DNA from 2 places in the Faecalimonas nexilis genome. Region 2 is predicted to be linked to the other one. Evidence: a T-box and tRNA genes for the amino acid it is inferred to sense, from the RefSeq annotation. Region 2 holds a T-box; the other holds one or more tRNA genes.

Region 1 (3,407 bases), 520 kb from region 2:
CTCTGCACAAACAGAACATTCTCCTTTTAAAAGTTCAGAACGAAACTTTTTTCCTCTCTCTATACTGTCTGTAAAAATCAGCCACTTTTCATCTGTATCTTGATATTTTTCTTGAATAATTTGTTCTATTTCTTCCCCACTATCAAATGCAAATAAGTTAATATAATCATATGCAATCTCCATGCTATACAAATAAGGAGCCCTTCGATGTTGTTTTATCACATCCATCCATTCTGCTTGATATTTCATTCCTTTACCACAGGGAAATTCAAATTTTGTTCTTAAAAATGGTTCTATATTTTCCATTGTTGCAGAAATAAAAATTTGAATCTTGGTAAAAAAATATCTCTTAAGCAATCAAAAGAGAGTTGTGTGTTTGTATTAAAATTAGAATCTGAATAAAAATAATGGCATTCATCATAAACTACATACGAATACGTTTTCAATTCTTCAATATTATATCTCAATGCATAATTATTTTTTTCATTCAAATTTTTCTCTATACTTTGATAAGTTCTAACCGTAACATAATTTTCAATTATAAGACGATAACCAAATTCTTCATAAATCTCATTTGATATATCGCTATATAATTCCTCTTCAAGCTGTTTTTTAAGAACACTGCGATTTACAAGATATAAGATTTTCCGATTCTGACTTATCGCCCACTTTAGTAATACATGTAAAATAAAATAACTTTTTCCGCTTCCTGTAGAGGCTTGGATTAAAATCTCATCCCCCTCTATCCAATTTCTGTATTCATCCCCTATTTTCTCTGTAACGTACATCCGTTATTTCTCCTTCCATATTTTGGGAAATTGGATTTTTTAATTATATCACTTTTCCATTTTCCAAAATTCTTCTCATCTTTTTTGTGTTGGATCCCTCTTTATATCTCCCACTTATATAACTTTTTTCTCCCCGTTGATGTAGTCGTTGATGTAGTTTCCCATTTTCTTCCGCTTTTTTCTCTTTTCCAACTACTTTCTTTACACACGAAAAAAGCCGCAACCCTTGATTTCTCAAGAATCACGACTTCTATACTGCGGATGACAGGAATCGAACCTGCACGGTCTCCCACTAGATCCTAAGTCTAGCGCGTCTGCCAGTTCCGCCACATCCGCATATCTGATTTATCGGAATATCTCCCGAAGAATAAATATGAACAAGCTTACGCTTGTCCATTTAGTGAAGCATCGGGGATTCGAACCCCGGACAACTTGATTAAAAGTCAAGTGCTCTACCGACTGAGCTAATGCTCCATAATAATTACTGGGCTAGTTGGATTCGAACCAACGAATGCAGGAGTCAAAGTCCTGTGCCTTACCGCTTGGCGATAGCCCACTATAGAAGGGTGGATAGTGGGACTCGAACCCACGATATCCAGAACCACAATCTGGCGCGCTAACCAACTGCACCATACCCACCACAAAGCGTGCTTGAAGGGATTCGAACCCCTGACCCACGGCTTAGAAGGCCGTTGCTCTATCCAACTGAGCTACAAACACACATTTGATTTCCTGTTCCCAAATCCTCTAAAAGGCTTTAGGAAAGCGGGTGATGGGAATCGAACCCACGTATCTAGCTTGGAAGGCTAGTGTTCTACCATTGAACTACACCCGCAAAGTCGGGGTGACAGGATTCGAACCTGCGACCTCCTGGTCCCAAACCAGGCGCTCTAGCCAAGCTGAGCCACACCCCGTTATTTTGTTTTCTTGTTGTCATCTCCGTGACACAATAGCTATTATATATGCACATCACGGAAATGTCAACAACTTTTTTTAATTTTTTTATTTTTTAAAAATGTCAACATTAAATTCGACATTTTTTCATGTTTTTATTGTTTTGCCGTTTTGCACAATACGTAGCCTGTTTTATTGTATATTTTCACTTTTAGGCAGCGCAATAGTAAGGCTGCCACTGCTGCCAGCCTCTCACGCTCCCTATTTCCGTTCTTATGCAAGCTGCTTTACCTCTTCCTCGAATAGTTCCCCTGCTGAATGATAGCCATGTATTTTGCGTGGGTATCCGTTTATCCAGTTCTCTATACTCTCTACCTCTTCCTCTGTCCTGTCGTCAAAATTTGTGCCTTTCGGTATCTTCCGGCGTATCATCTTATTTGTTACCTCATTTGTGCCACGCTCCCAACTGCTGTACGGGTGGCAGTAATATACCTTTGTCCGCTTTTCTCCCTCATTGATAATAGAACGCTGTAAGCCCTCTGCATCTGCAAACTCGCTGCCGTTGTCTACTGTGATTGTCTTAAATACCCGCTTAAACATATCAGCGCCCCATTTTCTTTCTAATCTATCCAGTGCCGCTACTACTGCTTCGTCTGTATGGTCTGGCAGTTTAAATATAATCTCGTTTCTGGTTTTCCGCTCTGTCAGTACCAGCAACGTATTTTTTGACTTTCCCCGCTTACCTAAAACGCTGTCCATTTCCCAGTTGCCGAACTCTTCCCGTGTATCTATCTCTTTCGGGCGTTTGTCTATACTTTCTCCTGCTGCCGCCCTTTTCTGCTGCTTCTGTACTTTCTTATAATTTCTCTTCTTATTCTTCTTTACTGGCAAATTCTTATTAGACAGTTTAAGGAAAATACCCTTGTCAATGTAGCTGTATAAAGTCGTTACGCATACTGTTACGGAAAAGTCCCCCTCTTTCCCCTGTGCTTTCAATTCTCCCAGTACCGCAGCTGGGCTGTAATCTTCATTTACTATTTTATCTTCTATATAATTTGCGTATGCAATATCGTTGCCTATTTTAAGCTGTGTACCCCTTGCCTTTAAGTTTTCCTCTGCTTTCATTTGTGCCTTGTTTGGGCTATAACTTAATGTTTCTGTATAGTCGCTATTTCTGTGCATATATTCCCCTCGCTTAAGCTCATTGTATATAGTGCTACGGTGTACGCCCAGCTGTTCTGCTATCTCTATCACGCTATGCCCTGCTTTTTTCAATGCCTCAATACTTATACGGTCTGTCCATGTCAGCTGTCGGCTGCCTTTCTTATTTGCCATTTCTGCTACCTCTCTTTCGTTCCTGTTCTTTCCCCATATACGACGAAAAGCCGCAAACTCTTTTACAAGTCTGCGGCTTATGCCTTTACCTATTTACAACACTTTTTACAAGCGGTGTATTTCTTCTTTGCTTGGCTTAGCGGTATGCTCTTTGGGTTTTTCATTCCCGAACAGTTAGGCTTACTATGGTATTTTTTGTTGCTACGGTCTACATATACTGTAGTTTCTCTCGTATGCTGGCTTACGCTGGGCGTTGCGTCCTCGATTACGTCAAGCTCTATATTGCACCCGAACGTCTGTACCCCCCCCCCAGAAATTTCCAGTATTTCTGCGGTGTAGCGGGCTTTCGGGTACTTTCTCGCTAAGTCCCCCGCCAGCTCTGCCGATAGA
Region 2 (3,407 bases):
AAGAACAGTTTGGTTGCCAGCGGAAGTATAATCAATGGAACAGTGGAAAATTCAGTTCTGTTTAAGAAAGTATATGTGGGTAATAACTGTGTGATAAAAAATTCAATTATTTTGAATGATGTATATCTTGGAGATAATACCTATATTGAGAATTGTATTGTGGAGAGTCGTGACACGATTAGATCCAATACACGTCATATTGGGGAAAACGGGGTAAAAGTCGTAGTAGAAAAAAATGAGAGATTTGCATTGTAATCTGAATTCAGAAAAATAAAAACAATGCAAGATGGAAAGGGGTTAGAACATATGCAAATTACAGATGTACGTGTGAGAAAAGTAGCGAAAGAAGGAAAATTAAAGGCGGTAGTTTCCATTACGATGGATGATGAATTCGTAGTGCATGATATTAAGGTGATTGAAGGAGAAAAAGGACTTTTTATTGCAATGCCGAGTAAAAAAGCTTTGGACGGTGAATATAGAGATATTGCACATCCGATCAATTCTGACACAAGAGAAAGAATTCAAAGCATCATATTGGAAAAATATGAGGAAGCATTAAAAGAAGAACCTGTGGAGGCGTTGGTGTAGATTTATACCGGAAACAGGATGTTTTCTAAAATATGGAGACGAGGGTTTGTGCCGGACCCTCGTCTTTAGTCGTGAAAAGGAGAAAGAATGAACTTAAAGATACTATTTGAAGATACACATGTGATCGTCTGCTATAAACCGGCAGGAATGCCGACACAGACAAGCAAAATTGGCTCTCAGGATATGGTGAGCATTCTGAAAAATTATTTGTACAAAAATCAAAAAGAAAGGAAAGAACCCTATGTGGCGGTGATTCATCGGCTGGATCAACCGGTAGAGGGCATACTTGTATTTGGAAAAACACCATTTGCGGCTAAAGAGCTAAGCTCCCAGATGCAGGGAGCAGGGTTTGGAAAGTATTACAAAGCAGTTGTATGTGGAAAATTTGAAGAAAAAAGCGGGAAACTGGAACATTATATGGTAAAAGACGGACGGTCAAACCTTTCAAAAGTGTGTGAGCCGTCAGCGAAGAATGCAAAAAGCGCAGTGCTTTTTTACAAGGTCGAAAAGGAAGGAATGGAAGATGGAGAAGAGAGAAGTCTTGTAAATATCAGATTGGAAACGGGGCGGCACCATCAGATACGGGTGCAGATGGCAGCAACAGACTGCCCGATTTGGGGAGATGCAAAATATAATGGAAAGCAATTAAAGGGAAGACGGCAGATTGCTCTTTGTGCAAGCCATTTGGAATTTTTGCATCCAAAGACAAAGGAAAAGATAATATTTGAAATCGAACCGGAAGGAGAAGGCTTTCGAAAAATATTTTTCTGAAAAATCAGTATTCTACGGGGTTGACAAACAACAAGATTTCTCATAGAATTAGTGGTAATTACTGAGAATATTGGCTGTGAAGAGGAATAGTATATACAGGACGAGCCACAGAGAGAGAATTGATTGGTGAAAGATTCTTGCGAGAAGTGTATGGAACCTACCTTGGAGCCACTGTGTGAAAATGCAGCGTGACATCAGCGTTAATGATGACTAAAGAGAATTGTAGAGGAATCTATGATTAATTAGGGTGGTACCAGCCGAGTCTTTCGGTCCCTTTTGGAGGGATGAAAGGACTCGGCTCTTTTTATTTCCTCAAAAAATAAGATGGGGCAAGGGGCCCTGCAAATAAAAAGGAGAGAAAAACATGGCAAACGAAAAAAAAACTTGTAAAAGCGATTACGGCGAGAGATGAAGATTTCGCACAATGGTACACAGATGTTGTACGTGAAGCAGAACTTTGTGACTATTCATCAGTAAAAGGATGCTTGAACTACTTACCGAATGGTTATGCGATCTGGGAGAACATTCAGAAAGATTTGGATGCGAGATTTAAAGAGACAGGTGTAGAGAACGTATCTTTACCAATGTTGATTCCGGAAAGTCTGCTTGAAAAAGAAGGAGACCATATCGAAGGATTTGCACCGGAAGTAGCGTGGGTGACACATGGAGGAATGGAAAGACTTCAGGAAAGACTTTGTATCAGACCTACATCAGAGACATTATTCTGTGACTTGTGGAGCAAGATGGTTCGTTCACATAGAGATTTACCAAAAGTATGGAATCAATGGAATTCCGTGCTTCGTTGGGAAAAGACAACAAGACCTTTCTTGCGTTCAAGAGAATTCTTGTGGCAGGAAGGACATACAATTCATGCGACATACGAAGAGGCTGAACAGAGAACACTTACTATGTTGAAAGTATATCAGGACTTTATCCGTGATTCACTTGCAATTCCGTTCGTATCAGGAAGAAAAGCAGAGAATGAAAAATTTGCGGGAGCTCAGGATACTTACACAGTAGAAGCGCTTATGCATGACGGAAAAGCGTTGCAGTCAGCAACAAGCCATTTCTTCGGAAATGGTTTCCCAGATGCGTTTAACATCAAATATATAGACAAAAATAACCAGCCTCACAGTGTATATGAGACATCATGGGGACTTTCCACAAGAATTATCGGTGCGATCATTATGGTTCACGGAGATGATGACGGACTTGTATTGCCACCAAGAATTGCACCGGTTCAGACAAAAGTAATTCCGATTGCTCAGCATAAAGAAGGAGTTCTTGAAAAAGCAGATGAATTGTTGGCAGCATTAAAAGCAGCTGGATACAGAGCGAAAATCGACGATTCAGAGAAGAGTCCAGGATGGAAATTCAGTGAGCAGGAGATTCTTGGTATCCCAACACGTATTGAGATTGGACCAAAAGATATCGAGAAGAATCAGGTTGTTGTTGTACGTCGTGATACACGTGAAAAGATTGTTGTTTCTATCGATGAGATTACAACAAAACTTGGTGAGATTTTAGAGACAATTCAGAAAGATATGTATGAGAAAGCGAAAACATTCTTAAATTCACATATTGATACAGCAGTTACAATGGATGAGATGGTTGAAAAATTCAAAGCAAACCGTGGATTTGTAAAAGCTTGCTGGTGTGGAGATGAAGAGTGTGAAGGCGAGATCAAATACGCTACAGGTGGAGCTTCCACGCGTTGTCTGATCGAAGATGAAGAGATGATTTCAGACACATGTATTTTCTGCGGAAAACCTGCAAAACACATGGCATACTGGGGAAAATCATACTAAAAATAATTTGGGCAGAGATTTTATTAAAAATCTCTGCCCTTTTTATGTGGTTATTGATTGTCGTAAGTTTCTTTTGCATCCCGAATCAGGCTATTAAAATTATCCGCCTGCCATGCGCTTCGTCCGGTGAACAGTCCGTCGATGGAGGGCTGGACAATCAATTGATTCGCGTTTTGTGGGTTGACGCTTCCGCCGTATAACACAGGAATATCAGAAGCTTCCTCGCCGAACAGCTCAAAG

What was found. A T-box is a leader RNA that pairs with one kind of tRNA and senses whether it is charged. The one in region 2 lies ahead of proS (proline--tRNA ligase), so its partner is inferred to be a tRNA-Pro.
Region 1: it has a tRNA-Pro gene. The T-box ahead of proS (proline--tRNA ligase) is inferred to sense a tRNA for this amino acid. The anticodon was not compared.

What each region holds. Positions count from the first base shown of each region.
Region 1 is NZ_AP029189.1:667,067-670,473, reverse strand. Features, by position in the region: gene AC6I5B_RS03255 (hypothetical protein) at 1-249, opposite strand, end outside; gene AC6I5B_RS03250 (DEAD/DEAH box helicase family protein) at 294-788, opposite strand; tRNA gene AC6I5B_RS03245 (tRNA-Leu) at 1,045-1,124, opposite strand; tRNA gene AC6I5B_RS03240 (tRNA-Lys) at 1,190-1,262, opposite strand; tRNA gene AC6I5B_RS03235 (tRNA-Gln) at 1,273-1,344, opposite strand; tRNA gene AC6I5B_RS03230 (tRNA-His) at 1,354-1,427, opposite strand; tRNA gene AC6I5B_RS03225 (tRNA-Arg) at 1,435-1,508, opposite strand; tRNA gene AC6I5B_RS03220 (tRNA-Gly) at 1,553-1,623, opposite strand; tRNA gene AC6I5B_RS03215 (tRNA-Pro) at 1,628-1,702, opposite strand; gene AC6I5B_RS03210 (IS30 family transposase) at 1,956-3,017, opposite strand; gene AC6I5B_RS03205 (hypothetical protein) at 3,107-3,407, opposite strand, start outside.
Region 2 is NZ_AP029189.1:143,309-146,715, forward strand. Features, by position in the region: gene glgD (glucose-1-phosphate adenylyltransferase subunit GlgD) at 1-255, shown strand, start outside; gene spoVG (septation regulator SpoVG) at 307-588, shown strand; gene AC6I5B_RS00690 (RluA family pseudouridine synthase) at 676-1,359, shown strand; T-box leader at 1,427-1,637, shown strand; gene proS (proline--tRNA ligase) at 1,755-3,167, shown strand; gene AC6I5B_RS00700 (triose-phosphate isomerase) at 3,218-3,407, opposite strand, start outside.